4 regions of the Streptomyces sp. NPDC000594 genome follow, and region 1 is predicted to be linked to each of the others. Evidence: riboswitches for the same ligand, from Rfam matches in the RefSeq annotation. Region 1 holds a riboswitch; each other region holds the start of a gene.
The links. Region 1 has a riboswitch for cyclic di-AMP ahead of ABT354_RS35590 (C40 family peptidase). Riboswitches for the same ligand answer to the same signal wherever they lie in the genome.
Positions count from the first base shown of each region.

Region 2: linked by a shared signal. The riboswitch ahead of ABT354_RS34385 (M23 family metallopeptidase) and the one ahead of ABT354_RS35590 (C40 family peptidase) in region 1 are both predicted to bind cyclic di-AMP.
Region 3: linked by a shared signal. The riboswitch ahead of ABT354_RS10955 (LysM peptidoglycan-binding domain-containing M23 family metallopeptidase) and the one ahead of ABT354_RS35590 (C40 family peptidase) in region 1 are both predicted to bind cyclic di-AMP.
Region 4: linked by a shared signal. The riboswitch ahead of ABT354_RS20725 (M23 family metallopeptidase) and the one ahead of ABT354_RS35590 (C40 family peptidase) in region 1 are both predicted to bind cyclic di-AMP.

Region 1 covers NZ_JBEPCY010000049.1:7,961-15,165, forward strand. The annotation lists gene ABT354_RS35565 (VOC family protein) at 1-287, opposite strand, end outside; gene bioD (dethiobiotin synthase) at 371-1,123, opposite strand; gene ABT354_RS35575 (adenosylmethionine--8-amino-7-oxononanoate transaminase) at 1,223-2,521, opposite strand; gene bioB (biotin synthase BioB) at 2,514-3,794, opposite strand; gene ABT354_RS35585 (8-amino-7-oxononanoate synthase) at 3,918-5,237, shown strand; gene ABT354_RS35590 (C40 family peptidase) at 5,249-5,725, opposite strand; cyclic di-AMP (ydaO/yuaA leader) riboswitch at 5,729-5,887, opposite strand; gene ABT354_RS35595 (hypothetical protein) at 6,233-6,538, opposite strand; gene ABT354_RS35600 (ATP-dependent Clp protease proteolytic subunit) at 6,535-7,182, opposite strand.
Region 2 covers NZ_JBEPCY010000044.1:7,360-14,890, reverse strand. The annotation lists gene ABT354_RS34410 (HNH endonuclease family protein) at 1-109, opposite strand, end outside; gene ABT354_RS34405 (hypothetical protein) at 515-829, shown strand; gene ABT354_RS34400 (MerR family transcriptional regulator) at 1,004-1,756, shown strand; tRNA gene ABT354_RS34395 (tRNA-Met) at 1,984-2,057, shown strand; gene ABT354_RS34390 (PP2C family protein-serine/threonine phosphatase) at 2,255-3,433, shown strand; cyclic di-AMP (ydaO/yuaA leader) riboswitch at 3,666-3,822, shown strand; gene ABT354_RS34385 (M23 family metallopeptidase) at 3,834-4,865, shown strand; gene ABT354_RS34380 (PrsW family intramembrane metalloprotease) at 5,087-6,460, opposite strand; gene trmB (tRNA (guanosine(46)-N7)-methyltransferase TrmB) at 6,587-7,393, opposite strand.
Region 3 covers NZ_JBEPCY010000005.1:393,399-400,929, reverse strand. The annotation lists gene ABT354_RS10980 (STM4014 family protein) at 1-875, shown strand, start outside; gene ABT354_RS10975 (STM4013/SEN3800 family hydrolase) at 1,067-1,900, shown strand; gene ABT354_RS10970 (STM4012 family radical SAM protein) at 1,897-3,252, shown strand; gene ABT354_RS10965 (STM4011 family radical SAM protein) at 3,249-4,235, shown strand; gene ABT354_RS10960 (SGNH/GDSL hydrolase family protein) at 4,183-4,947, opposite strand; gene ABT354_RS10955 (LysM peptidoglycan-binding domain-containing M23 family metallopeptidase) at 5,175-6,164, opposite strand; cyclic di-AMP (ydaO/yuaA leader) riboswitch at 6,168-6,358, opposite strand; gene ABT354_RS10950 (alpha-galactosidase) at 6,627-7,531, opposite strand, start outside.
Region 4 covers NZ_JBEPCY010000014.1:89,664-97,194, forward strand. The annotation lists gene ABT354_RS20710 (GNAT family N-acetyltransferase) at 1-3,010, opposite strand, end outside; gene ABT354_RS20715 (HPr family phosphocarrier protein) at 3,241-3,522, shown strand; gene ABT354_RS20720 (GntR family transcriptional regulator) at 3,867-4,556, opposite strand; gene ABT354_RS20725 (M23 family metallopeptidase) at 4,781-5,569, opposite strand; cyclic di-AMP (ydaO/yuaA leader) riboswitch at 5,583-5,745, opposite strand; gene ABT354_RS20730 (M16 family metallopeptidase) at 5,976-7,343, opposite strand; gene ABT354_RS20735 (M16 family metallopeptidase) at 7,367-7,531, opposite strand, start outside.

The DNA of each region.
Region 1 (7,205 bases):
CCCTGGGGGTCGGAGACCACCGCTCCGACCGGCGAGGCCCCGAGCGCCACCGCCCGCGCCGTCGCCGCCGCGAGATCCCCGGCCTCCAGATCCAGATGCAGCCGGTTCTTCCCGGCCTTTCCCTCCGGCACCCGCTGAAAGGCGATCCGCACCCCGTCCGGCGGGTCCACGAAGGACCAGCCGGGGCTCCGGTCCACCGGGTCGCCCCCGAACAGCGCCGCCCAGAAGCGGACCAGCAGGGCCGGGTCATGACAGTCGAAGACGATCTCGCTGAGTCGTGCGCGCATGGGTCCACCCTAGGTCGCGCCCGCCCGGGCCCGGCGTGCCCCGGCCCCCGGGCCCGGTCGTCGGCCGGGCGGCGCCGCGCGGCCTACCGTGCCAGGGCGCCGACCGCTTCGGCCGCCACCAGGGGCTCGGGCCGCGCGGCGCCGGTGAAGGCGGTGGCGTCCCAGGTGCCGCCCAGGCGGGGGGCGAACCAGCGGGGCGCGCGGGCGCGGAAATCGGCCGGGGAGAGCCGGCCCGCGCCCTCCGGGACGGCGCCCAGCAGCGGCGCCCCCGCCACCTCGGGGAGGTCCAGCAGATTGCAGCGGGCCGCGAGGTCCGGGGCGGCCGGCCAGCTGCCGACGACCACGCCCAGCTGGTCGACCCCCCGGGCCCGCAGCGCCTCGCCGGTCAGTGCCACCGCGTTGAGCGTGCCGAGCCCGGCGGGGGCCACCACCAGCACGGGGGCGGCCAGCAGCCGGGCGACATCGGCGAGGGTGGTGCCCCGGTCGTCGAAGCGGACCAGCAGCCCGCCCGCCCCCTCGACCAGCACCAGGTCGTACTCCCCGGCCAGCGCCGCCACCCGGTCCGCGATCTCCTCGGCACCTGGAGCGGTCCGCCCGGCCCGCCGCGCGGCGGTCGCGGGGGCCAGCGGCTCGGGAAAGCGCGCCAGCTCCAGACCGTGCGCCGGGCCGCCGAGCCGCCGTACCTCGGCCAGATCGCCGGGCTCCCCCTCGGCGACCCCGGTCTGCGCGGGCTTGACCACGGCCACCCGCAGGCCGGCCGCCAGCGCGACCAGCCCGGCGGTCACGACGGTCTTCCCGATCTCGGTCCCGGTACCCGAGACCACGATGACGGACACGCTGTTCCTGCCTTTCCCGTTTCTCGTTCCCTGTCGGGGAAGATCCCCCCGGCCGCCGTGGGCACCCGGCCCCGGCGGCCCGCGACCTCGGCCCGTGCCTCAGCCCGCGGTCGCCGCCGCGCGCATCCCCGCGCAGATCCGCGCCAGATCCTCGTCGTCGGTCACATAGGGCGGCATCGCGTAGACCAGGTCCCGGAACGGCCGCAGCCAGACCCCCGCACGGACCGCCGCCTCCGTGGCCGCCGCCATGTCGACCGGGTGGTCGAGCTGGATGACCCCGATCCCGCCGAGGACCCGGACATCCCGTACCCCCGGCAGCTCCACCGCCTCCGCGAGCCCCGCCCGGAGCCCGGTCTCCAGCCGCTTGACCTCCTGCTGCCAGTCCTGGTCGAGGAGCAGCCCGATCGAGGCTCCGGCCACCGCCGCCGCCAGTGGATTGGCCATGAAGGTGGGCCCGTGGGCGAGCACCGGCACCTCGCCGCGCGAGATGCCCGCCGCCACCTCCGAGGTGCACAGGGTCGCCGCCATGGAGAGATAGCCGCCGGTCAGCGCCTTGCCCAGACACATCACATCCGGGGCGACCCCGGCCGAGTCCGCCGCGAAGAGGGTCCCGGTGCGGCCGAAGCCGGTCGCGATCTCGTCCAGTACCAGCAGCACCTCATGGGCGTCGCACGCCTCCCGCAGCACCCGCAGATACGCGGGGGAGTGGAAGCGCATCCCGCCCGCCCCCTGCACCACCGGCTCGACGATCACCGCCGCCAGCTCGTGCGCGTGCCGGGCGATCAGCTCCCGCAGCCGCTCCGCGTACCCCTCGTCGTACTCCTCGGGAGGCGCGTCGGCGAACACCTGCCGGGGCAGCGACCCCGACCACAGATGGTGCATCCCGCCGTCGGGGTCGCAGACCGCCATCGGCTGCCAGGTGTCCCCGTGATAGCCGCCGCGCCAGGTCAGCAGGCGCCGCTTGGCGGGGTTGCCCCGGGAGCGCCAGTACTGGAGGCACATCTTCACCGCGACCTCCACCGCCACCGAGCCGGAGTCGCTGAGGAAGACATGGCGCAGCGGCTCCGGGGTGATCTCCACCAGCCGGGTCGCCAGCCGGACGGCGGGCTCATGGGTGAGCCCGCCGAACATCACATGGCTCATCCGGTCCAGCTGGCCCCGGGCCGCCTCGTTGAGGACGGGGTGGTTGTAGCCATGGATCGCCGACCACCAGGAGGCCATCCCGTCGATCAGCTCCCGGCTGCCGTGGACCGGCTCGGCCAGCCGCAGCCGTACCCCCGACGCCGACTCCACCACCAGTGGGTCCACCCGGCCCGGCATGGGGCCGTACGGATGCCAGACATGGGCCCGGTCCAGGGCGAGCAGCTCTCCGGGGGAGAGCGGCGGCGCCTCAGGCATTGGGCGCCAGCTCCGTGCCCGCGCCCCGGCGCCGTACGGTCACCAGGTCGGTACGGGGGCCTCCCGCCACCGCCGCGCTCCCGCCGCTGTCGGCGCCGTTCGAGGCCGGGTTCGTCGAAGCCGGGTTCGTCGAGGCAGGGGTCTTCGGGGCCGGGGTCTTCGGGGTGGGGGTCTCCGTACCGTTCGCCGTGGCGGGCTCCGCACAGCCCCCGGCCCCGGTCCCGTTCCCGTCGCCGCAGACCGAACCGCAGCCACCGGCCGCCGCGTCCGTCCGGTGCTCCGGGAGGGTGGTGGTGTCCGTGCCCTCCACCTCGAAGCCCGCGTCCGCGATCATGTCCAGATCGGCCTTGCCCGCCTGGCCCTCGCTGGTCAGATAGTCGCCGAGGAAGATGGAGTTCACCAGGTGCAGCGCGAGCGGCTGGAGGGTGCGCAGATGCACCTCGCGCCCGCCCGCGAGCCGTACCTCCACATCCGGGCAGACGAACCGCACCATCGCCAGGATCCGCAGGCACCGCTGCGGGGTGAGGTTCCACTCCTTGGCCAGCGGGGTGCCCTCGAAGGGGATCAGGAAGTTCACCGGAACGGAGTCCGGGTCCAGCTCCCGCAGCGCGAAGACCACGTCGACCAGGTCCTTGTCGCTCTCGCCCATCCCGGCGATCAGGCCCGAGCAGGCCGAGAGACCGGCGGCGTGGGCCTTCTGGACGGTGTCGACACGGTCCGCGTAGGTGTGGGTGGTGGTGATGGCGCCATAGGTGGCCTCGGAGGTGTTGAGGTTGTGGTTGTACGCGTCGGCGCCGGCCTCCCGCAGCCGCTCGGCCTGTCCGTCCGAGAGCAGTCCCAGACAGGCGCAGACCTCCACCTCCTCGTTCTCCTCCTTGATGGCCTCGATGGTCCGGGAGACCCGGTCGACATCGCGGTCGGTGGGGCCGCGTCCGCTGGCGACCAGGCAGACGCGCTTGGCGCCGCCCGCCACTCCGGCCGCCGCCGCCTTCGACGCCTCCTCCGGCTTCAGCCAGGTGTACTTGAGGATCTCCGCCTTCGACCCGAGCCGCTGCGAGCAGTAGTTGCAGTCCTCGGGGCAGAGCCCGGACTTCAGATTGACCAGATAGTTGAGTTTCACCCGCCGTCCGAACCACTGGCGGCGCACACTGCCCGCCGCGGCGACGACGTCGAGCAGTTCGTCATCGGAGGTCGCCAGTACGGCGAGTGCCTCGTCGCGGGTCGGCAGCTCGCGCCGCAGCCCCTTCTCCACCAGCGTCTTCAGCAGGTCCATGGCGCCGATCCTGACGCACGGAGCGGGCCGGGGGAAAGGCGGAACTCCACAACAGACCCCGCGGCGAGGTGTGCGCATGGACACATCCCCCCAGGTGCCCGGCGCCGTTAGGGTCTGGGGACCATGAACAGGGAAGTGTGTTCCGCGCCAGGCCCGGACGAGGATCCCGCACGGCCGGGCCCGGCCCCTTCGACGGGTCCGGACCCCTTCGGGTGGCTCGGCGACGCGGCCCGGCTGAGGGAACGGGCCGGTCTGGTCCGGACCCTGCGGCCGAGGGAGGCCGGCGCCGGCCCGCTGGATCTCGCGGGGAACGACTATCTCGGACTCGCCCGGGACCCCGCCGTCACCGGCGCGGCGGCCGACGCGGCCCGCCGCTGGGGGGCCGGGGCGACCGGCTCCCGGCTGGTGAGCGGCAGCACCGCGCTCCACGCCGCGTTGGAGCGGGAACTCGCCGCGTTCTGCGGCTTCGAGGCGGCCCTGGTGTTCTCCTCCGGCTATGCGGCCAATCTCGCCGCCGTCACCGCGCTCACCGGCCGGGACTCCCTGCTGGTGTCGGATGCCGCCAATCACGCGTCGATCGTCGACGGCTGCCGGCTCTCCCGCGCCCGTACGGTGATCACGCCGCACGCCGATGTGGACGCGGTACGGGAGGCCCTGAACGGCGCGGGGCCCACCGAGCGCTCCCTGGTCGTCAGTGACGCGGTCTTCTCGGTGGACGGCGACGCGGCCCCGCTCGCCGACCTCGCCCGGATCTGCCGTGCGCGGGGCGCCGCCCTGCTGGTGGACGACGCCCATGGGCTCGGGGTGCTGGGCGACGGCGGCCGGGGCGCCCTGTGGGCGACGGGTCTCGCGGGGCAGCCGGGGGTGGTCGCCACCGTGACGCTCTCCAAGGCGCTGGGCAGCCAGGGCGGCGCGGTCCTGGGCCCCGCCCGGGTGATCGACCATCTGGTGAACACGGCCCGGAGCTTTGTCTTCGACACCGGGCTCGCCCCGGCCGCCACCGGTGCCGCGCTCGCCGCGCTGGAGCGGCTGCGGGCCCGCCCGGAGCTGGCCGGCCGGGTCCGCGCCCATGCGCTCGCGCTGCACCGGGGACTGACGGAGCGTGGCTTCACCGCCCGGCGCCCGGACGCCGCCGTGGTGTCGGTCCGGGCGCCGTCGGCCGGTGAGGCGGTCGCCTGGGCGGCCCGCTGTCGGGCCGAGGGGCTCGCCGTCGGCTGCTTCAGGCCCCCTTCGGTGCCGGACGGCATCTCCCGGCTGCGGCTGACGGCCCGTGCGGATCTGACCGGGCGGCAGATCGCCGACGCGCTGGCCACGGTGGAGGCCACGGCTCCGGCGGGGGCCAGGACTCCGGCGGGTGCGACGGCTCCGGCGGGGGCCCGTACCCCACCGGAGCGGGCGGCCGCCGCCGGTTCCTCCGGTCCGCCCTCGCCCGTCGGGCGATGACGGACGGTCCCTCAGGACACCCGGCCGTAGCGCACGTTCTTGGTCCAGATCTTGTCCAGCTTCACCCAGGACCCCCGCTTCGGAGAGTGCCAGATCTTCCCCTTACCGGCGTAGATGCCCACGTGGTAGACGTACCCCCGCGAGTGGAAGAAGACCAGGTCACCGGCCTTGCGGGAGGAAGAGGAGATCTTGCGGCTCTTGTTGTACTGCTGCTGCGCGGTGCGCGGCAGCTTCTTGCCCGCCTTCTTGTACGAGTAGAGCGTCAGCCCTGAACAGTCGAAGCGGCTCGGCCCGGCCGCGCCATAGCGGTAGGGCGCTCCCTTCTTCGAGGCCGCCACCTTGAGCGCCTTGTTCGCGTGGGTGGTCGCGGCCTGTGCCTCCGGGGTGCCTCCCGGCACCAGAAGCGATCCGCCGACCGCGGCGAGGGTGAGGGCCGACACGGCCCCCGCCCGGCTCAACAGGAACGGGACGGTGTTCTGCGCACTCATGCGCAACCCTTCGTCATCCGCCTGTGAAGGGTGACCTGTCGGGTTCGGGTGGACGAAGTTTCCCGGCCGCGGTGCGGCTTCACCCCAAGGAACGTCCGGACGGTGGGTCCGTGCGTCCCGTACTGCTTGGGTCCTCCACTCCTGCCGAAGCACTCCTGTCGACCAGAGCCCGGGACAGCGGCAGGACTCGGCGTCCGCCCGGACCGCCCCGCCGAGGTGACGGGGGCTTGTCGTCCCAGGGATCTTGACCCACAACCCGATCAAATTCCGAGCGGAAAAGGCTATATGTGAGGTTTGCCACCCTTGGTCCGTTCAGGTGGACAGCGGCCCTCTGTGGTCCGGCTCACGAGAGGTGAGCATGCCCGCACCTGCGGAGGAATAAGATATTCCGCTTATTCGGTGGACGGTTCCGCAACTCGACCGTAGCCGGGGCGGCGCCCTCGCGTACATCATTCGGGCTACTGGCACTGGTACCCACATGGCGGTTGACCCCCTGCGGAGGGATGGTCAGGGAGCTTGGGGTGGTGGTAGGGAAACCCGCAGTGTTCTGCGCTCCCCGTCGAGCACCCTGAGCGCCCTCGCGAGCGTCGCGGCGTGCACTTCGCTCTCCCCGCGCCGATGCATCAGATCGAGCGCCTCGCGCAGCGCGGTCGCCTGGCTCACGAGCGCCTGGGCGGCGCGGAGCGCGCCATAGGTATGGGTGGCGCGCGCCGGATTGATCCGCCCGAGCAGATCGGCGGCGCTGAGATAGGCGTCGATCAGTTCCCCCTCGGCCCGGGTGAGCGCGGGCAGGGGCGGCTGCCTCGGAATCATGCGCTCGCCGCCCCCCGCGCACCGGCCCCACGGGTCCGGATCACCTGGTCGACCAGGCCGTACTCCAGCGCCTGGGCCGCTGTGAGATGCCTCGGCCGTTCCAGCTCGGCGGTCACCCGCTCCGGGTCGCGGCCGGTGTACCGGGCGAGGAGCGCGGTGAACGTGCCGCGCTGCCGCAGCAGTTCGGCCGTATGGATCTCCAGATCGGACGGCTGTCCGTGCAGCGGCTCCGCGAGGGAGGGCTGTCGCAGGGTGATCCGCGCGGTGGGCAGCATCAGCCGCCGGCCCGGGGCGCCCGCCGCGAGCAGCAGCGCGGCGGCGCCCGCGACCTGCCCGACACAGACGGTCTCCACCGTGCAGGTGATCGCCTGGAGGGTGTCATGGATCGCCATCACGGCGTCCAGGGAGCCGCCGGGCGCGTTGATATAGAGCGAGATGTCCCGTTCCGGCGCCGCGTACTCCAGCTGGAGCAGCTGGGTGATCACATCGCCGACCGCGATGTCGTCCACGGCGGTGCCGAGCAGAACGATCCGTCCCTCCAGCAGCTTCGACCAGGGGTCGAGCCGCCGTACCCCCTGGGGGGTGCGCTCATGGAACTCGGGCAGCACCGTACGGGCTGCCGGGGTGCGATCGGAGTGAGTCATCGCGATGCCTCCTCGTGAACGGC
Region 2 (7,531 bases), on a different contig from region 1:
CCACCCCCAACCGCGCGCTCTCGGCCCGTGCGGGCGATGCGGCCGCTCCCGCCGGGCCGGTCAGCAGCAGCGGCGCCAGCGTGAGCGACCCCACGACGAACGGCAGCACACGGTGGAGGCGACGGAGGCGACGGGGGCGAGGGGGAGTGGTCGAGGCGGTAGAAGCGGGTGAAAGGGGTGAAACGGGCGGGGTGGTCGGAACGGTCCGAGCGGGTCGAAGGGTCGGAACGATCTGTCTCAGATAAGTGATCACGCCACCGGGAATAGGGGCAGATCACCCCGAAGCAGGGCAGCGAAACGAACGGTTGCTCCGGATGGGGGCAGGAGTTCACCCGTTCCGCCCCGTCGGCGGTGCCCCGTACGGCTCAGGCGGGTGTCCGGCGCGACCGCCGCTGACGGACGGATGTGCGCACCGGCACACCGGCGGGGGGACCCGGGCGAGATGTCCGCCTCATGCGGGTCAATCCCCCTTCCCGGCCCGTGACCCAAGCCCCTGTCGGCCGTTTGACCCGGCATGACCAAGACTCAGCGCGCCCTCGCCGCCGTCGTTCTCGCCGCCGGTGCCTCCGTGCTCTCCTTCGGGACCGCCGTCGCCACGCCCGTACCCGCCGCCGCTCCCGCCGCCCCCGCGACCACCCCCGCCCCGCCCGCTCCCAACCCGCATGGATCCGCCGTGGAGCAGCTGCTGACCGGCGTCAACGACCTGAGCCAGCTCCAGCAGCTGGGTGCCGTCACGGATGTGCCCAACCAGCTGGCCGCCCCCGCCACCGACCAGCTCGCCGTGCTCACCGACCCGGTCGCGGGCCTCGCGGGCGCCGTCCAGCCGTAGTACCCCCGGGTCCGGAGGTGCTCCGGACCCCTGACCGAACGCCGCCCGGGGACGGACCCGGGCCCCTCGCCGGGGCACCTTCGGGTGCCCCGGGCGCGTTTCCGCCCCCCGCCGTGGATGTCCCGGGGATTCCGGGTTGACCTTTACGTAACGTCAACTTCTACCGTTTCGGGCATGGAGTGGTCGATCCAGGAGATCGCCCGGCGTGCCGGGACGACGAGCAGGACCTTGCGGCATTACGGGGATCTGGGGCTGCTGCCCCCGACCCGGGTGGGGCGCAACGGCTATCGCTACTACGGGCCGGAGGCCCTGCTGCGGCTTCAGCGCATCCTGCTCCTGCGTGAGCTGGGGCTCGGGCTGCCGGCCATCGCCGATGTGCTGGAGGGGGAGCGGGACACCGGCGCCGCCCTCCGGACCCATCTGCGGCTGCTGGAGCTGGAGCGCGACCGCGTGGGACGGCAGATCGCCTCGGTGCGGACCACTCTCCACAAGATCGAGAGAGGAGAGGACCTCATGCCCGAGGACGTACTGGACGGTTTCGACCACGCACGGTACGAACAGGAGGTGACCGAACGCTGGGGCCGGGAGGCGTACCAGCGCGGTGACCAGTGGTGGCGTTCGCTGAACGACACCCAGCGGCGCGAGTACCACGAGGAGCAGACCTCGATCGCCGAGGGCTTCGGCCGGGCCCTGGCCGGGGGTCTCGCCGTCGACAGTGACGAGGTGCAGCGGCTCGCCCATCGGCAGTTCATCTGGCTGTCGGCGATGGAGACGCCCTCGAAGGACCGTTTCCTCGGTCTGGGCGAGCTGTATGTCGGGGACGATCGCTTCGCCGCGCACTACGACCGGTACGGCGCCGGTACGGCGGTCTTCGTCCGCGACGCGATGGTCGTGTACGCCGAGCGGAACCTCACCGACGGCGGGTGACGACCCTGTTCCGCCCGGGGTGACGACCCTGTCCGGTCCGGGCGGCCCGCTCCCGCCGCCGGCTCCCGCTGTCCGCTCCGCCCCGATGAATGGGGGCAGAACCGATCAAACGGGACCAGGTCGGCCGCCCGGAACCCCTCCCGCGCACGATTTTTGAAAGTGATCGCATCCCGCGCCCGAAAATGGAGTGGATCTTGCTCCGCATGGCGTAGAGTTGGGTTTACCGACGCGGGGTGGAGCAGCTCGGTAGCTCGCTGGGCTCATAACCCAGAGGTCGCAGGTTCAAATCCTGTCCCCGCTACTGAGACCGTGGCCCGGCACTTCGTTCAGAAGTGCCGGGCCACGGTCGTTTCCGGGTTCGGGTGCCCGGGTGGCGGCGCTCGCCCACTTGGCCGGTGGTGGCTCGCCCCGCCCGCCGATTGCGGCCAGCCTGAAGAGGGCGCGGTCACCGTGTCCGCGGCGGTCGGCGGACCGGTGCCCCGGTACAGGAGAGCCCCCTTGACCCAGCCCGAGCAGGAGCGAGACGGCGGCGGTCGCCGCTTCGTCCGGATGCTGCCCGCGCTGATGATCGTGGTCGGCACCGTCTTCGACCTGCTCACCCCGCCCCGCTACACGGCCGCCCCGATCTTCACCGCGGCGCCGCTGATCGCCGCCCCGTTCTTCTCCTTCCGGGCCACCCTGCTGACCGGTGTCGTGGCGACCGTCGGGATGGTCGCGCTCCACTCCACCAATGGCACGGCGGACGAGCCGACCACGTACACCGAATTCGTCACCGTGATCACGGTCTCCGGCCTCGCCCTGCTGATCAACCGGGTGATCCAGCGCGGCAGCGAACAGCTGGCCTCCGCGCGGGTGATCGCCGAGACGGCGCAGCGCGCGGTGCTGCCCACCCCCGCCGAACGGATCGGTGGGCTGCGGATCGCCGCGCGGTACGAGGCGGCGCTCGCCGACGCCTTCGTCGGCGGTGATCTCTTCGCCGTCCAGGACACCCCGTACGGGGTCCGGCTGGTGGTCGGCGACGTCCGGGGCAAGGGGCTCGGGGCGGTGGAGGCGGTCGCGGTCGCGATCGGGGCGTTCCGGGAGGCGGCCGAGCAGGAGGGCACCCTGGAGGGGGTGACCGGGCGGCTGGAGCGGGCGCTGATCCGGGAGGCGCAGCGGCGGGAGACGCTGGACGCCGTCGAGGCGTTCACCACCGCGGTCCTCGCCGAGATCCCCCGGGGCGCGGGGATCGTCCGGCTGGTCAACCGGGGTCATCCGGAGCCGCTGATGCTCCATGGCGACGGGGCGCTGGATGTGCTCGAACCGAGCGAGGCGGCGCTGCCGCTGGGCATGGTCGAGCTGGGCTCCTGGCCGGACCGGGCCGAGGAGTATCCGCTGCCGGCGGGGGCGACCCTCTTTCTCTTCACCGACGGGCTCTCCGAGGCCCGGGACGGGACGGGGCGTTTCTACGATCCGGCCGCGCGGCTGGCGGGGCGGGTCTTCCCGGGTCCGGGGGAGCTGCTGGACGAACTCCTGGACGATGTGCGGCGGCATACGGGGGGCGGTGCCACGGACGACATGGCGCTGCTCGCGGTCGCCCGGCCGCCGGAGGAGCAGCGGACCGGGCGGCGGTTCGGGGCCACCCGCAGGACGACCGACGACGGTCCGCCCGGCCCCGGCGAGGTGAAGGCGACATAAGGAGACGCACGCTCCGTAGCCGATGGACACCTCTCCGATAACAATTGATAAACCGTCAGATATGTGATCCGTCCCGACGGTCGTTCAAGTCGCCCGATTCCGCCCTCATATGTCGGGGTAAGTGGATGGCAAAGAGATTAAAGATCGACCGGAACAACTTGGAATACGGTCCGCGTGTCTATTAACGTTCGATAACGCAGCGCGGTCGTCCCAGCCGTCGTCAGGACGGCGCCGTGCGCACGCGCCGAATCCCGCAAGGGAACCGGGGAACCACCTTTTGGGGTGAATCGGACTTCTTCCACCATGCTGTCCGCGGTGGAGGGTGCCCGTAGGAGACCTTCCTGCTCCGAACCCGTCAGCTAACCCGGTAGGCGAGAAGGAAGGAAAGGAGCACGCCTCGGTGGCGTCCAACAGCCCTGCCCCGGAAACGCCTTTCAGGCCCGGCGTCTTCAGCGACGAGGGGGCGGCTCCGTCCCCCGGTGTCTGGAACCCCACTGAGGAAACGGTTCACCCGGTCCGCGGTCGTCACCGCCATCGTGTGATGAAGCAGCGCGGCGGTTTCGCCCGCAGCTCCACGGTGCTCGGTGTCGGCGTGATCGCCGCGGTCGGCGCGGGTGGCATCGCCACCGCGCAGAACAAGCCCGCCGTCTCCATATCCCTTCCCGATGTGGGCTCGCTCATGCCGGGCTCCGACGATTCCTCCGAGGTCGTCGACGAGAACGCCTCCTACGCCGCGATGGGCCTCGCGGCCCAGCAGGCCGACAGCCAGACGGCCGCCGAGGCGCTGCGCTCCCGGATCCTGGCGCAGGCCGACGACCAGCAGTCGAGCGCCGACGACGCCGCCCGCGCCGCCGCCGAGCGGGACGCCGCGGTGAAGGCCGCCGCCGACGCCAAGAAGGCCGAGCAGGCTGCCGAGCGCAAGGCCGAGGAGAAGAAGAAGGCCGAGGCCAAGGCCAAGGCCGAGCAGAAGAAGAAGGCCGAGCGGGAGAGGAAGGCCAAGGAGGAGGCCGAGCGCCGGGCCAAGCTCGCCAAGGCCTTCGCGCTGCCCACCTCCTCGTACACGATCACCGCCACCTACGGTCAGTCCGGCTCCATGTGGTCCTCGGGCCAGCACACCGGCCTGGACTTCGCGGCCCAGCGGGGTACCCCGGTCAAGGCCGTCGGCACCGGCACGGTCACGGCGGCCGGCTGGGCGGGCCCGTACGGCTACCGCATCCTGCTCAAGCTGCCCGACGGCACCGAGATCCTCTACGCACACCTCCACTCCATGTCGGTGAGCGCCGGCCAGCAGGTGAGCGCGGGCCAGACGATCGGCATCGTCGGCGCGACCGGCAATGTCAGCGGGGACCACCTCCACCTGGAGGTCAAGACCGGGGGCGGCGCGGCCGTCGACCCGATGGCCTGGCTGCGCGCCCAGGGCCTCAACCCCTGATCTCCGCGGGGGTCCCGGTATCCACCGGGACCCCCGCTCCCCTTCTTTTCCGCGCTCTTCCCGCGCTGATCCCCCGTGGCCCGATGCCCGGACGCCCGCCCGTACCCGCGTCGTCGGTCTGCCGCGCCCTGATCCCCGGCGGCCCTGGTGCACACCCCCCGATGCCAGGGCCGCCGGTCCCTTTTCCGGCTCCCGGCTCCCGGCTTCCGGCCGTGGGCGAGTCAGACGCGGTACGGGTTGTAGGTCTCGTAGTCCCGGTGCGGCGGCGGGACCAGTACCCGGCCCGTCGCCCGCGCGGCATAGGTCAGGGCGGGTGCCGCCACCGCCTTCCGCTGCCACATGTGGTGCAGCAGCTCCTGCTCACGGGCGGTGAAGTCCGGCCCCGCCGTGCCCCGCTCCGCCCGGTGCCGCAGAAAGGCCAGCGAGGTCGCGAACCGCTGGTACTCGGAGACCGCGTGGGCCGCCGCCGGGCCGTGCGCGTGCCGGGCCACGCCCTGCGCCATCGTGCGCGCCTTCATCGAGGACAGCGCCTGCGGCTCCGCCGGGGCCAGCCATCCGGCGATGGCGTACTTCGGCAGCTCGGCGGCTATCGTGCGCAGCTCGTTCTGCCGGGACCGGATCGCCAGCCAGGTCAGCAGGGCGAAGGAGGGCACCATGAACATCCCGTACACCGCGTAGAAGCCGAGCGGTCCGAAGTACGAGGCGGAGCCGTTCCACAGGGCGTGGGTCCCCATCGCGAGCAGCACCCCGACGAGCGGCGGCAGGATCCGGCGGGCCCTGCGGTGGCGCGGGGCGGTGGCGGCCAGGCCGAAGCCGATCCCGGCGAGGACGGTGAAGAGCGGATGGGCGAACGGGGACATCACCACCCGTACGAAGAAGGTCGCCGCGGTCAGCGCCGGCAGGCCGGAGTAGCCCAGGGCCTGGTCCTCGCCGAAGGCGTTGCCCAGATAGAGGATGTTCTCGGTGAAGGCGAAGCCGGTGGCGGTGAGCCCGGCGACGACCACGCCGTCGACCACCCCGGTGAACTCCTTGCGGCGGAAGAAGAAGAGCAGGGCGATGGCCACCGCCTTGGCGCTCTCCTCCACGATCGGGGCGACGACCGTGGCTCCGAGGGAGTGGGCGCCGGTGGGGTCGGCGGTGGCCGTGGCTATCCAGCGGGTCGCGAAGGTGTTGGCCAGGATCGCGATCAGGGCGGCGGCGAAGGCGCCCCAGGCGAAGGAGAAGATCAGGTTCCGCCAGGGGGCCGGCTCGACGCGGTCCAGCCAGCGGAAGGCGGTGACCAGCAGCGGGACCGGCAGGGTTGCCAGGCCGAGACCGACGAGGAACCCCTCGTGGCCGGTCTCCTTGCGCACCAGCCCCAGGATCACCAGCGCACACAGGGCGAGGGCGGTGACCAGGACCCCGATCCGCATCGCTCTGGAGCGCCAGAGCCGGGAGGCCCGCCGGGGCTGATAGCGCCAGCGGGACCGCTCGGGTACGGCGTCGAACACCGGCTCCTGACGGAGGGCGGGCACGGCGGGGCCCCGGCGGTCCCGGGCGCTGGGCTCGGGGTCCGTCGGGCTGGGCTGAGGGTGGTGCGGGAGCGGCTCGGGCACCCAATGACCCTAACGACGCGCACCGACACCTGGCGAAGCACTTCCCGCGAGGGGCCCGAGGAGGGCCCGATGGGGGCCTGGGGGCGGGGCCTGAGGGCGAGGACCGGGGGCGGACCCGGGGCGGGCTCAGACGGTGTCCGGAGCCGTGGCCTCCACCCGGCGGAACAGCAGATCGTGCACGACATGTCCCTTGTTCAGGCCCTGGCCCTCGAAACGGGTCAGCGGCCGGAAGGCGGGCCGGGGCGCATAGCCCCCGTCGTCCTGGGTGTTCCCGAAGTCGGGGTGGGCGGAGAGGACATCGAGCATCTGCTCGGCGTACGGCTCCCAGTCGGTCGCGCAGTGCAGGACCGCGCCCGGCTTCAGCGCTCCCGCGGCCAGGGTCAGGAACTCGGTCTGGATCAGCCGCCGCTTGTGGTGCCGCTTCTTCGGCCAGGGGTCCGGGAAGTAGATCCGCAGTCCGTCCAGCGAGGCGGGCGGCAGCATCTCCCGCAGCAGGATGATCGCGTCGCCGTTGGCCACGCGGACATTGGACAGACCGTTCCGCTCGGCGAGGCCGAGGAGATTGCCCTGGCCCGGGGTGTGGACATCGACGGCGAGGATGCCGGTGCCGGGGTCGGCGGCGGCCATCTGCGCCGTGGCCTCGCCCATGCCGAAGCCGATCTCCAGCACGACGGGCAGCCCGTCGAAGAGCCGCGGCAGATCGAGACCGTCCCGGCCGTCGATCTCGATGCCCCAGAGGGGCCAGAGCCGCTGGAGGGCGTCGCCCTGGCCGGTGGTCACCCGGCTGCGCCGGGGCTGGAAGCTCCGGATGCGCCGCTCGTGGTGGGAGCCCGCAGGGTCGGCGACGGGGCCGCCGGGAAAGCGCGGCAGGCTCCGGTCGCGGGCGGGCGCGGCGACGGAGGGTGCGGGGGTGTTGTTCTTCAGCTCGGACACAGTGCCTCCGATTCTACGGGGGCGGGCGAGCGAGCCGTCATGATCATGCGGCAGGCCCGGCAGGCCCGGCAGGCCCGGCAGGCCCGGCAGGCCCGGCAGGCCCGGCAGGCCCGGCAGGCCTCGTGCCTTGTCCCGGTG
Region 3 (7,531 bases), on a different contig from region 1:
ACCGGGGGTTCGTGCGGGCGCTGGAGCAGCTGGCGTCGGCCGCCGCCGGGGCGGGGGCGGTGCTGCTGGACGACCCCCGTGAGCTGGCCCTCCTCTTCGACAAGCGGCTCTGCCACGGGGTGCTGCGCGAGGCCGGGGTCGCGGTGCCGGAATCGCCGACCTCAGGGCCCGGGGCCCCGCCGGTCGGCGGCTGGGAGGAGGTGCGGTCGCTGGCGGAGGCGGCGGGGATACGGCGGATGTTCGTCAAGCTCGCCCATGGTTCCTCGGCCTCGGGCGTGCTGGCGGTGGAGACCGCGAGCCGCGGCCGGGTGCAGGCGGTCACCTCGGTGGAGCGCGACGGCCTGGGCCGGCTCTTCAACTCGCTGCGGGTGCGCCGCTATACGGGGGAGAGCGCGGTGGCCACGCTGGTGGACGCCCTGGCACCGGACGGTCTGCATATCGAACGGTGGCTGCCGAAGGCCGCCCAGCAGGGCCGGAGCGCGGATCTGCGGGTGGTCGTGATCGCGGGCCGGGCCACCCACGCGGTGGTGCGGACCAGCCACTCCCCCATGACCAATCTCCATCTCGGCGGTGCCCGGGGCGATCTCGCGGCGGCCCGCGCCGCGACCGAGGCGGCCGGGGGCGACTGGTCCGGCGCGCTGCGGCTGTGCGAGCGGGCGGCGGAGCGCTTTCCGGGCGCCTCCCGGGTGGGGGTCGATCTGCTGCCCGCCCGGGGCTGGCGGCGGTTCGCGGTCGGCGAGGTCAACGCCTTCGGCGATCTGCTGCCGGGGCTGACCGGGATGCCGGGCACCGGCGCGGAGGGCCAGGACACCTATGCCGCCCAGCTCGCCGCCCTGGCCACAGCGGGGACCGGGGTACGGACCGGCGCCGGATGAGCACCCCGTACCCCCGTACCGGCGCCGTACCGCCCTACCGGCACACCGAGCACGCAAGCAACACAGAGCACACCAGAAGCACAGAGCACACCAGAAACACAGGGAACACAGGGAACACAGGGAACACACCCATGGCACCACTGACCGACCCCGCCCCCCGGACGACCGGGCCGGGCCCCGCCACCCCCGATATGAACGAGGTGGTCGGCCGCGACGATCTGCTCCTCGTCACCCTGGACACCCTGCGCCACGATGTGGCGGAGGAGCTGGCGGCGGCGGGACGGACACCGGAGCTGGCCTCGCGGCTGCCCGGCGGCCGGTGGGAGGAGCGGCATGCCCCCGGCAGCTTCACCTACGCCTCCCACCAGGCGATGTTCGCCGGATTCCTGCCCACTCCGGCCGCTCCGGGACCGCATCCCCGGCTCTTCGCCGCCCGGTTCGCCGGGAGCGAGACCACGGCGGGCGGCACCTATGTCTTCGACACCCCGGACCTGGTCTCCGGGCTCGCCGGGGCGGGGTACCGCACGGTCTGCGTGGGCGGGGTCGGCTTCTTCAACCGCCAGGGCCCCCTGGGGTCGGTCCTGCCGGGGCTCTTCCAGGAGAGCCACTGGGAGCCCTCGTTCTCGGTGGCCTCCCCCACCTCCTTCGCATCCCAGGTGGCCCGCGCCGAGGAGGTGATCGCCGCGCTCCCGCGTGAGCAGCGGCTCTTCCTCTTCGTCAATGTCCCGGCGCTGCACCAGCCCAACTGGTTCCATCTGCCGGGCGCGACCCGGGAGGCGGGCGACTCCCGGGAGACCCACGCCGCCGCGCTGGAGTACGTCGACCGGCACATCGGCCGGCTCTTCGCCGCGATGAGCAGCCGCCGCCGCTGTTTCGCCATCGTCTGCTCCGACCACGGCACGGCCTATGGGGAGGACGGCTTCACCGGCCACCGGCTGGGTCATGAGGTGGTCTGGACCGTGCCGTACGCCCATTTCTTCCTGGAGCACCCCACCTCCGCCGAACCCTCCGGGAGCGACCGATGACCACGACCACCCCGATCGGGCCGCGCCCGTACCAGAGCTATGTCTACGCGTACCCCCACAAGACGGCCTACCGGCGGTTCGCCGACCGGCCCGCACTGCGGGAGCTGTGGGCCGGGGAGCCCCGGGACGCCCTGTCGCTCTACGCGCACATACCCTTCTGCGAGGTCCGCTGCGGCTTCTGCAACCTCTTCACCCGGGTCGGCGCGCCCGAGGGGCTGACCGGCCGTTATCTCGACGCGCTCGACCGGCAGGCGACCGCGGTCCGGGACGCGCTCGGCGACGGCGCGCCGGTGCGGTTCGCCACGGCGGCCTTCGGCGGCGGCACCCCCACCTTTCTGACCGCCGGGGAGCTGGAGCGGCTCTGCGACATCACGGAGAAGCGGATGGGGGTGGATCTGCGGGCCGTTCCGTTCTCGGTCGAGACCTCGCCCGCGACCGCGACCCGGGACCGGCTGGCGGTGCTGGCCGAGCGGGGCGCGACCCGGCTCAGCATCGGGGTGCAGACCTTCGACGGGACGGAGGCCCGGGCGGCGGTGCGCCCCCAGCGCCGGGCCGAGGTGGAGGCGGCGCTGGGCCGGATCCGGGACGCCGGGACCCCGGTCCTCAATATCGATCTGATCTACGGCATCGACGGGCAGACCCCGGAGAGCTGGCGCCGTTCCCTGGACGCGGCGCTCGCCTGGCGTCCGGAGGAGCTGTATCTGTACCCCCTCTACAAGCGCCCGCTGACCGCGCTGGGCCGGCGGGAGGGCACCGAGGCCGACGGCGAGGCCGCCTGGGACACCCAGCGGCTGGCGCTCTACCGGCAGGGCCGTGACCATCTGCGGGAGCGGGGGTACGAGCAGACGTCGATGCGGATGTTCCGCCGTACGGACGCGCCGCCGCAGGGGCCGGACGACTACGCCTGCCAGACCGACGGCATGATCGGGCTGGGCTGCGGGGCCCGCTCGTACACCGCCACCCACCACTACTCCTTCGACTACGCGGTGAACATGACCGAGATACGGGGGATCATCGACACCTATACGGCGACGGAGGAGTTCGACCGGGCGGAGATCGGCTATGTGCTGGACCCCCGGGGGGACGACGCGCGCCGCCGCCATCTGCTCCAGTCGCTGCTCCAGGCCGAGGGCCTGGCGACCGCCGGCTACCGGGAGCGTTTCGGCGCGGAGGCGGGGGACGACTTCGCCGCCGAGCTGGAGCGGTTCACCGCGCGGGGCTGGCTGGACCCGGACGCCCCCGCCGGGGTGCTGCGGCTGAGCCCGGAGGGGCTGGCGCACTCCGACGCGCTCGGCCCCGAGCTGTTCTCGCCCGCCGTGCGGGCGCTGATGGCCGGATACGAGGCGAAGTGAGCGGCGCGTCGGGGCTGACCCTGCTGTACCGGGGGCCGCTGGCCTCGTGCGACTACGACTGTCCGTACTGCCCCTTCGCCAAGCGGCGGGACAGCACCGCACAGCTGCGGGCGGACCGGGCGGCGCTGGAGCGGTTCACCGGCTGGGTGGCGGGGCGGCCTCCCGAGGAGGGGCTGTCGGTGCTCTTCACCCCCTGGGGGGAGGGGCTCGTGCGGTCCTGGTACCGGCGGGCGATGGTGGAGCTGTCCCGGCTGCCGCAGGTGCGGCGGGTGGCGATCCAGACCAATCTGAGCTGTCGTACGGAGTGGCTGGCCGAGGCCGACCCTCGGACGCTGGCCCTGTGGTGCACCTTCCACCCGGGCCAGACCCCGTACGACCGCTTCCTCGGGCGGTGCCGGGAGCTGACCGCGCTCGGGGTGCGGTTCAGTGTGGGCACGGTCGGGCTCCCCGGCCATCTGGAGCAGGCCCGCAGGCTCCGCGCCGATCTCCCCGCCCAGGTCTATCTCTGGGTGAACGCGGCGGAGGGCCATAGCTACACCGACGCCGAGGCGGACCGGTGGACCGCGCTCGACCCGCTCTTCCCCTACAGCCGCGATCCGCACCGCTCGGCGGGGCTGCCCTGCCGTACCGGCACCTCGGTGATCTCGGTGGACGGGGACGGGACGGTGCGCCGCTGCCACTTCGTCCCGGAGGAGCTGGGGAATCTGTACGACGGCTCCTTCCGGCGGGCGCTGGGCCCCCGGGGCTGTCCGCGCGCGGTCTGCGACTGCCATATCGGCTATGTCCATCTGGAGTCGCTGCCGCTGTACGACGTGTTCGCCGGGGGTGTGCTGGAGCGGATCCCGGCCCCCGGGGCATGGGCCCCGGGGATCCCGGAGAAGCCGCTGCCCGGCCGGTCGCTGCCGCTGGTGGTGCGGGCGGAGCGGACGGTCAGAGCGGAAGGAGGTCCGGGCGCTTCGCCTCGACGGTGTCACCCGAGCTGACCCCGCGCAGCCGCCGTCCGATCCAGGGCGCCAGATGCTCGCGCGCCCAGTGGATGTCGTCGCGGCGGACCTCCAGGGTGGTCTGCGGCGGCAGCGGCGGCCAGGGCCGGTCGGGCTCGGCGGGGACCGGCAGCCCGAGTACCTGGGCGGCGCGCAGCGCGACCCGGGTGTGGCCCTCGGGGGAGAGATGGAGCCGGTCGGTGTCCCAGGCCCGCCGGTCCTGGACCGACCGGAGCGACCAGAGGTCGAGCACGGGGCAGTCGTAGCGGTCGGCGATGGCCCGGACATGCGCGGTGTAGGTGGCGACCTTGCCGCGCAGATGGCGCAGGACCGGCACCCCCCGGGTGTCGAAGCCGGTGGTCACCAGCACGGTGCCCACGGCGTCGTTCAGTTCGGCGACGGCCCGCTCGAAGCGTTCGGCGACATCGTCGGGGTCGCTGCCGGGGCGGATGATGTCATTGCCGCCGGCGCAGAAGGAGACCAGGTCGGGTGCGAGGGCCTTGGCCCGGGGCACCTGCTCCGCCACGATCTGGTCGAGGAGCCGTCCGCGTACCGCGAGGTTGGCGTACCGGAAGTCGTGCTCCGGTACGCGGTCGGCGAGGAGTGCCGCGAAGCGGTCCGCCCAGCCGATGAAGGTGTCGTTCGGGCCGGGGTCGCCGACGCCCTCGGTGAAGCTGTCACCGATCGCCGCGTACGACCCGATTCCGCCCATGGTTCCTGTTCTCGAATCGTCTGCCACGAGGCACCATCCTGACCTCACGGATGTGACCTACGCGACCGTAAGGAGGGGTTGACGCGGCGTGATCTTTACCACCGCCCGATTTTCCGCGCGGGGGGAATAGGGCGGGAACGACGCTTCCCCGCACCGGGCGGCGGTACGGGGAAGCGGTCCCGGGGCCCGGTGCGGGGGGGGTGCACCGGGTCCCGGAGGGGGGTGGATCAGAGGGCGACGCCGTGCCCGCGCAGATAGGCGACCGGGTCGACGTCCGAGCCGTAGCCGGTGCCGGTGCGGATCTCCAGGTGGAGGTGGGGTCCGCTGGAGTTGCCGGTGGAGCCCACGAGGCCGATCTGCTGTCCGCCGGTGACGGTCTCCCCGGCGCTGACGGAGAGGGCGGAGAGATGGGCGTACTGCGAGTAGTGGCCGTCGGCGTGCTGGACGACGACCTCATTGCCGTAGGCGCCGTTCACCCCGGCGGAGACGACGGTGCCGGGGCCGACGGAGCGGACAGGGGTGCCGCTGGGCGCGGAGAAGTCGACACCGGTGTGGTAGCCGCTGGACCACATGGAGCCGGTGGCGCGGTAGGCGGTGGTGACTCCGCCGGAGGCCAGCGGGGTGGTCCAGGCGCCGGTGGCCGGCGCGGGCTCGGCGGCGGGGGTCTCGGTCGCGACGCGGGCAGCGGGGGCCTCGGGCGCGACGGGGGCGGCGGGCGCCTCGGGCGCGGCCGGGGCGGCCTCGCGCACGGAGGTGGCGGCGGGGCCGTTGCCGCCGGAAGCCGGGGCCGGGGCGGCGGCCGGGGTGCTCTTCCGGTCGGTCCCGCCCTGCGCACGGCTGTCGCCGGAGGTCAGGGTCAGTTCGAGACCGGGGTGGATCAGCGACGGGTCGCCGCCGACGGCCTCGCGGTTGTCGGCGTAGAGCCGCTCCCAGCCGCCCCGGATCTCCCGGTCCGCGGCGATCTTCGACAGATGGTCCCCGGCGACGACCCGGTAGGTGGCCCGCTCCTCGGCGGCGGCGGGGGCAGCCGCCTGGGTGGCGGGGGTGGCGGCGGGCACGGCCTGGGCGGTGACGGCCGAGGGCGCGGCGGGGGCCGCGTGGGCGCCGGTGGCACCGATCAGCGGCAGGGCGAGAGCCGCCCCTCCGGTACCCGCGGCGACGAATCCCCGGGTGAGGGCATGGCTCTTGGGACGGCGGTGCTTCCCCTTCTGGGGCATGGCGCTTTTCCTCTCCGGCGCCTGCGAGGTGAGCTGTCGGGTTCGGGCTGGAGCTGCCCGGCCGCGCTGTTGCGCGGCTTCACCCCGAGCCGTCCGCGTCCATGCGTCCGGCGTACTACCTGGGTCCCCCGCTCCTGCCACACGGTGCTGTCCGATGGGATCCGGTCGGTGGCAGGATTCGGCGATCCGTCCGGACGGCCGTGACCGTAGACGAGCCGAGCGGACCGGAACAAGCCACTCCGCTTCAGGACGATGATCCACCGAAACCAACCGGCCGTCCTGCCCGTCACCCTCTGTGGAGCGGTCTCGGACAACTCCAGGGCGCGGTCCCGAGTTGACTGGCCGCCACAGGGCACGGACGGTCACCACTATGATCCTGCTCACCAACAGTCCGCCATAGAGGGACAGATGCTGCGCAATCCCTCTTGGTGCCCAATTCGGTCATAGGTGGCTTTTTATGACCTACTGACGGCGCAGACGGATGACCGTCGCATCCAGATCGCCGGTCAGCCCGGTGTGGATGCCCTGGTGGAGCAGGACCGCCCCCCGATGTTCGGCCCCGGTGTCCTCCCGGACATATCCGGCCGCCGGGTCCAGGGCCCGCAGCCGCAGCCTCGGCGGGCGTTCGCCGTAGTGCTGCGCCTGGAGCCAGGCGAGCACCACGGTCTCGTCGCCCCGGGTGTACTGCACGGCGCTCAGCCCGCCGCCCGGCGGGCGCAGCCGGTACAGCTCGCCGTGCTGCACCAGGGGACGGATCTCCTTGTACAGCTCGACCCAGCCGCGCGCCTCGGCCAGCTCCTCCTCGCTCCAGTCGGTGAGCCGGCCACCGATGCCGAGCACCCCGGCCATGGCACTGACAAAGCGGAAGCGGAGGGAACTGCGCCGCCCGTTGAGCTGGGTGTTGGGGCTGTCGGTGACCCAGGCGGCCATCACCCGCGCGGGGTGGATCTGGCCGAAGCCGTGCTGGATCGCCAGCCGGTCCAGCGGATCGGTGTTGTCGGAGGTCCACACCTGATCGGTACGGGAGAGGATCCCGAGGTCGATCCGGCCGCCCCCGCCCGAGCAGGACTCGAAGGCGACCGCCGGATGGGCGGCGCGCAACCGGTCGAGCAGCTCGTACAGGGCCTCGACATGTTCCACCCAGAGCCGCTGCGGATAGGGGTCGCCGGGCCAGCCCGGGTCGGTGAAGCAGCGGTTGAAGTCCCACTTCACATAGTCGACGGGGGCGCTGCGGAGCAGGGTGTCCAGGGTCTCCCACAGATGGCGCCGGACATCGGGGCGGGCGGCGTTCAGCACCAGCTGGTTGCGGAGTTCGGTGCGGCTGCGCCCGGGGTGGTGCTGCACCCACTCGGGGTGGGCGCGGTAGA
Region 4 (7,531 bases), on a different contig from region 1:
CGAGCACGGAGAGTCCCCGCTGCGCCACGACGACGGGTTCAAGACTGATGGAGACCACTTCCGGGTGATCGTCCACCAGTCGTGATACCCGCAGGAGCAGCTCTTCGAGCGCCGGGGTGTCGACGGGTGCCGAGCCCCGCCAGCCGAAGAGCAGGGGGGCGGTACGGATGCCCCGGACCAGTTCGGCGGCGTCCCGGTCGGTCGCGGGGACCAGACGGTGGGAGGTGTCGCCGAGCAGCTCGGAGGCGGCTCCGGCGAGCCCGAAGGAGAGCACGGCGCCGACGGCGGGGTCGATGACGGCGCGGACGACGGTGTCCACGCCCCGGGGGGCCATGGACTGGACGACGGGGCGCAGCTCGGCGGGGTGGCCGAGCTGGTCGGTCAGTTCGCGGTAGGCCAGCCGCAGCTGGGGCTCGTCGGCGAGGTCGAGCCGGACGCCGCCGAGGTCGGGGCGGTGGCGCAGATGGGGGGCGGTGGTCTTGAGGGCGACGGGGTAGCCGAGGCGGCGGGCGGCCGAGACGGCCTCGTCGGGGTCGGGGGCGGGGAGCGCGGTCCGTACGGGGATGCCGTAGTGGGCGAGGAGGGCATGGGCGTCGGTGGCGGGGAGGGTGCCGCTGTCGCCGTCGGTGAGGAGCCGCTCGATCAGGGCGGCGGCGCCGGTCTCGTCGATGTCCTCGTACTCGGGGACCTTGCCGGGGTCGGCGGCCTGGCGGCGCCAGCGGGCGTAGCGCACGGCCTGGGAGAGGGCGCGGACGGCGCGGTCGGGGGCGGGGTAGGCGGGGATCCGGGCGCGGTCGGGGGCGGGGTCGGGGGCGGGGTCCGCCGGTACGCCGGTGGTACCGGTGGTGCCGGTGGTACCGGTGGCCTCGGTGTTTTCTGTGGTCCTTGTGATCTCTGGGGTCGCAGAGGTCCCCGTGAGTCCCTGGGGCTCGGGGGCCTCAGGGGTCGTTCTGGAGGTTTCCGTGGCCCCGGGGGCCCCAGGTGCCTCGTGCGCCCCGAGGGTTCCCGGGCTGGCAGGGCTGGTGGGAGTGGCGGTCGGTACGGTCGCCGGGCCCGGCTCCGGTGCGGGCGCGGATTCCGGCGGGGGCGCGGTGGCCCGTACCGCCGCGAGTGCCTCCGCCAGGCCGCCCAGCTCCACATGGACCACCGCCACGGGCTTGGCGCGGCCCGTGCCCGCCCGCGTACCCGCCGTCCCTGTCGCCGCCCCTGGCCCCGTCTCCGCGACCGCCGCGCGCAGCGCCCGCGCCAGGACCTCGCCGTCGCCCGACTCCGTACCGCCGTGGTCACCGACCCAGGGGATCGCGGTCACCACAACAGCGTCGCACCCCTCGTCGGCGAGGGCCCGGCTCAGCGCGGCCCGGAAGTCCGCCGGGGTGGCCTCGGTGGTCAGATCCAGCGGCGGCTGCGGACGCAGCCCCTCCGCCAGACAGGCGTCATAGGTGAGCAGCCCCAGCGACTCGGAGTTGCCGAGGATCGCCACCCTCGGCCCGGCGGGCAGCGGCTGCCCGGCGAGCAGCACCCCCGCGTCGATCAGCTCGGTGACCGTGTCGACCCGGATCACACCCGCCTGCCGCAGCAGCGCCCCGACCGCCGCGTCCGGGATACGGGTGACCGGCACCGCGTGCCCCGGCGGCTCGCTCCCGCTGTGCCGGGCGCCCTTGACCACGACGACCGGCTTCACCGCGGCGGTGCGCCGAGCGAGCCGGGTGAACTTGCGCGGGTTGCCGATGGACTCCAGATAGAGCAGGGCCACATCGGTGTCGGGGTCGTCGTACCAGTACTGGAGGAAGTCGTTGCCGGAGACATCGGCGCGGTTGCCGGAGGAGATGAAGGAGGAGAGCCCGGCGCCCCGGCGGTGCAGCTCCGACAGGAGGGCGATACCGATCGCCCCGGACTGGGTGAAGAGGCCGATCCGTCCCCGGGCGGGCGAGCGGGGGGCGAGCGAGGCGTTGAGGCGTACCGTTTCCGCGGTGCTGATGATCCCGAACGAGTTGGGGCCGATGATGCGCATCCCGTACGAGCGGGCCCGGCGGACGAGTTCCCGCTGGCGCAGCCGGCCGTCGACGCCGCTCTCGGCGTATCCGGCGGAGAGCACGACCAGTCCGCGCACCCCGTGTTCACCGCAGTCCGTGACCACCTCGGGCACCCGCTCGGCGGGCACCGCGACCACGGCGAGATCCACCGTGGAGCCGGTCGCGGCGGCGATCTCGGCCACGGAGCGGAAGGCGGGCACCCCCTCCACCTCGGGCCAGCCGTCGGGGAACGCCCGGTTCACCGCGTAGAGGCGGCCGGTGTAGCCGGAGTCACGGAGGTTGCGCAGGACGGTACGGCCCAGATTGCCGGAGGTGCGTCCGGTGCCGATGACGGCCACCGAACCGGGTGCGAGCAGCCGCTGGACGGAGCGGGCCTCGGCCCGCTGCTCCCGGGCGCGCTGGACGGCGAGGGACTTCTCGGTGGGCTCCAGGTCCAGGGTGAGATGGACGGAGCCGTCCTCGAAGCTGCGCTTCTGGGTGTAGCCGGCATCCCGGAACACCTTGATCATCTTGCTGTTGGCGGGCAGCACCTCGGCCGCGAACCGCCGGATATCGCGCTCCCGGGCGACGGCCGCGATGTGTTCGAGGAGGGCGGAGGCGACGCCGCGCCCCTGGTGCGCGTCCTGCACCAGGAAGGCGACCTCCCCCTGGTCGGCGGGGGCGGAGGCGGGCCGTCCGCGCTCGTCGATACGGTCGTAGCGGACGGTCGCGATGATCTCCCCGCCCACCGTCACGGCGAGCCCCACCCGGTCCACGTAGTCGTGATGGGTGAAGCGGTGGACGTCCTTGGCGGTGAGCCGGGGGTACGGGGCGAAGAAGCGGTAGTACTTCGACTCGTCCGAGACCTGTTCATAGAAGCTGACCAGCCGCCCGGCGTCGTCGGGGGTGATCGGCCGGATGCGCGCGGTGCCGCCGTCGCGCAGCACCACATCGGCCTCCCAGTGGTCGGGATAGGTCTGTTCCGGCCGGGTCCGCATGGCGAAAGAGTACGGCGCGACCGGCGGTCACGGAGTCCCGAGGAGGGTGATCGCCGGGTGGACGGGGAAGAAAGGACGAGGTCGGGACGGTCGGCCCCGGGGAGCGGGGCCGGGTGGCGGCGGCCCGGGGCCGGGCGGCGCGTCCGCCGGGCGCGCGGGGCGGGACGGGGAGCGTCCCGTACCGTGGCACACTGGTCTAGACAACCCATTTCCCCCCGAAGGACACCACCATGGCTGAGCGCCGCGTCACCGTCGGCTGGGCCGAGGGCCTGCACGCCCGACCCGCCTCTCTCTTCGTCCGTGCCGCCGCCGCGTCCGGCGTCCCCGTGACGATCGCCAAGGCCGACGGCAACCCGGTCAACGCCGCCTCCATGCTCGCGGTGCTCGGGCTGGGCGCCCGGGGCGGCGAGGAGATCGTGCTGACCTCGGACGCCGAGGGTGCGGACGGTGCGCTGGACCGGCTGGCCAAGCTGGTCGCGGAGGGCCTGGAGGAGCTGCCGGAGACGGTCTGACCGCCGGCCGCGCGGCCCGGGGTCTCCCGGGCCCGGTCCCGGTGCCGGTTCTCCCCCCCACCCGGCACCGGAGCGCCCCCGTCCGGCGCTCCCCCGGCCCGTACCCACGGGCCGCACCCCCGGCCCGTTCCGACGGGCCTCGTAGACGGCCGCCCTCAGGGGCCGGCGGAACAAGCCGCGGACTCTTCCCCCGACCAAGGAGAGCCCGCGGCTTTTCGCATGTGCCGGGCCGCCGGTGGCCGCGGCTTCCCGCCCCCGCCGCCCCCGGCGCCGGGCTCAGGCACTCAAGCACTCAAGCACTCAAGCAAGCAGGCACCCGGGGGCTCAGCGGGGCTCACCCGGGTTCAGCGGGGGGCCGTCGCCAGCCGGGGCGGACGGCGGTACGGGCGGTGCGGCGGGCCCGGTGGCTGGGGCAGCCGCAGCCGGTGCGCCCGGGCGCCGCGCTCGGCATGGAGCGCGGTCAGCTCCCGCGCCCGCTCCGCGTCGCCGCGCACCACCGCGTCCAGGATCGCCCCGTGCTCCGCCCAGCACACCGCCGGCTCGGCCGGCTGCTCCACGGCGTACATCCACGCGATCTTGTGCCGCAACTGCGTGAGCAGCGCGATCAGCCCCGGGCTGGCCGACGCCTGGGCCAGCGTCTGATGGAACCAGCCGCCCAGCGCCCGCAGATCCTCGCCCTGGTCCCGGCGGACCCGCTCCTGCCCCAGCCGTACCAGCCCGCGCAGCACCCGCAGATGCGCCTCGGTGCGCCGCCGGGCCGCCCGGGCCGCGCCCAGTGGCTCCAGCAGCATCCGCGCCTCCAGCAGATCGGCCGCCTCCTGCGCGGTGGGCTCGGCGACCCGGGTCCCGGCATGCCGGCGGATCACCACGAACCCCTCGGCCTCCAGGGTGCGCAGGGCCTCACGGACCGGGATGCGGGAGACCCCGTACCGGCGGGCGAGCTGTTCCTCGGTGAGCCGGCCGCCGCGCGGGAAGACCCCGGAGACGATGTCGTCGCGGATCGCCGTGCAGACCGAGTGCGCCGGGACGCGCATGACCGAACCTCCGCTGGGATCCGCTGCACTCCCCCGGGGTCGTCGGGCACCCCGGGTGCGCGGCCCGTGTGCCGCGCGCCCGGCGACTCTATTGCAGCGGACCGCCCTTCCCCGTGGAGCCGGGTGCGAAGCCGCTCTCTTCCGGCCAGTACGCCGAGAGCCCCCGGCACTGGGTGGATTCCAGGCGCCGGGGGCTCTCGGTGAGACTTCTGGGGGGCGGGGTGTCAGATGCCGACCCCATGGGAGCGCAGATAGGCGACGGGGTCCACATCGGAGCCGTACTCGGCGCCGCTGCGGGCCTCGAAGTGGAGGTGCGCGCCGGTGGAGTTGCCGGTGGAGCCCGCGAGGCCGATCTGCTGACCCGGCATCACGCTCTGTCCGGCGGTGACCTGGACGGCCAGCAGATGGCCGTACTGGGTGTACGAGCCGTCGTTCATCCGGATCACGACATTGTTGCCGTAGGCGCCGCCCCAGCCGGCCTCGACCACGGTGCCCGCGCCCACGGAGACCACGGCGGTGCCCTCGGAGGCGTGGAAGTCGATGCCGGAGTGGCTGCCGGAGGACCAGTAGGCGCCGCCGGTCTGGTAGCCGGTGGAGACATGGGACCCGGCCACCGGTGAGGTGTAGGTCTTCATCAGCCGCTCGCGCTCGGCCTCACGGGCGGCGCGCTCACGCTCCTCACGGGCTTCCCGCTCACGGGCCTCGGCCTTGCGGCGGGCCTCCTTGACGGCCTCCTCGCGGGCGATGGCCTCGCGCTTCTGGGTGAGGGCCTGGTCGTTGACCTCGTCGGCGAGGGAGTCGGCCTCCGCGTCGGCGGCCAGGATCATGAAGGTGCCGGTGTCCTCGGCGGTGGCGGGCGCCTTGGAGACGTCGTCCGCCACGGCGAAGGCCGGGGTGGCGAGGGCGCCGCAGACCCCTGTGGTGGCGAGCGTGGCGGCACCGGCGATGCTCGCGCCGCGGCGCTTCGCACGGCTCGGGGCACGGTGTTTCCCGGTGGAGCGGGTCAACGCCATGTAGAGGCTGATCCTTTCCTTCCTTCTCGCCTACCGGGTTAGCTGACGGGTTCGGAGCAGGAAGGTCTCCTACGGGCCCCTCCGCACGGAGCGAAGGCGTCCGATTCACCCCTGGGGACGGTGGGTCCCCGGCTCCCCCGGGCTCACACCCATGGGGGATTCGGCGATGACTGTCCGTGCCGCGGATGCGGCGTACAGCAGGCGAACAGCCGCACTGACGCTACGGGCGGCGCCTTCGGTTCGCCAAACAGACGGCGGATTTTGTTGGGTATGCCACACCACAGACAGGCGAGTTCCCCATGACATTCCCTCAAAAGCGGACAGACGCCACGAAAAATGACCGGAGCCCTGGTGGGAGTGGACACCAGGGCTCCGGCCGGCCCGATCGGGCCTTCCCGGGGGAAGGTCAGCCGGTCACCACGGTGACCTCGCCGATGCCCAGGGCCTTGACGGGCTCCACGATCTGCGCCGCGTCCCCGACGAGCACCGTGACCAGCCGGTCCACCGGGAAGGCGCTGACCACGGCGGCGGTCGCCTCCACGGTGCCGGTCGCGGCGAGCCGTGCGTACAGGGTGGCCTGGTAGTCGTCGGGCAGATGCTGCTCGACCTGGTCCGCCAGGGTGCCCGCGACGGCCGCCGCGGTCTCGAACTTCAGCGGTGCGACACCGACGAGGTTCTGTACGGCGGTGTCCCGCTCGGCGTCGGTCAGCCCTTCGGCCGCCAGCACCCGCAGCACCTGCCACAGATCCGCCAGGGCCGGACCGGTGTTGGGCGTGTCCACCGAGCCGCTGATGGCGAGCAGCGAGGCGCCCGTGCCGTCCGGCGCGGACCGCAGCACCTGGCCGAAGGCGCGGACGCCGTAGGTGTAGCCCTTCTCCTCGCGCAGCACCCGGTCGAGCCGGGAGGTGAGGGTGCCGCCGAGGCAGTACGAGCCCAGCACCTGCGCCGCCCAGACCCGGTCGTGCCGGTCCGGCCCGATCCGGCCGATGAGCAGCTGGGTCTGGACCGCCCCGGGACGGTCGACGACGACCACCCGGCCGGTGTCGTCCGCGGTGGTCGGCGGTACGGGGCGGGGGTCGCGGGAGTCGCCCGTCCACTCGCCCAGGGTCTCGGCGAGCACGGCGTCCAGGTCGACACCGGTCAGATCGCCGACGACGACCGCGGTGGCGGTGGCGGGGCGGACATGGGCCTCGAAGAAGGCGCGTACGCCCGCCGCGTCGATCCGGGCGACGGTCTCCTCGGTGCCCTGCCGGGGCCGCGACATCCGGTGCGTGGCCGGGAACAGCTCCCGGAACAGCTCCTTGGCGGCGCGGCGGGAGGGGTTGGCCAGCTCATGGGGGATCTCGTCCAGCCGGTTGCGCACCAGCCGCTCGATCTCCCCGTCGAGGAAGGCGGGGGCCCGCAGCGCCTCGGCGACCAGGCCGAGCGCCTTGGCCAGCCGGGAGACCGGGACCTCCAGGGAGACCCGCACACCCGGGTGGTCGGCATGGGCGTCGAGGGTCGCGCCGCACCGCTCCAGCTCGGCGGCGAACTCCTCGGCGGAGCGCTTGTCGGTGCCCTCGGAGAGCGCCCGGGACATGATCGTGGCGATGCCGTCAAGGCCCTCCGGCTCCGCGTCGAGCGGGGCGTCGACCAGGATGTCGACGGCCACCACCTGCTGACCGGGGCGGTGGCAGCGGAGCACGGTCAGCCCGTTGTCGAGGCCGCCGCGCTCGGGCGCGGGGAAGGCCCAGGGGCTCGGCTGCCCCGCCTCGGGCCGGGGGTGGAAGTCCATGGTGGTCAGCGGCTCGGCGTCGGTCACTGGCCCGCCCCTTCTGCGTGCTCGGTGGTCGCGTCGTTCTGGTCGTTCGCGTCGTTCCCGGTGGCGGCGTCGGCGGCGTCGGCGGCCAGCGGCTCGTACACCAGCACCGCGCGGTTGTCGGGGCGCAGCCGGGCGGCGGCGACGGCCCGCACCTCGTCGGC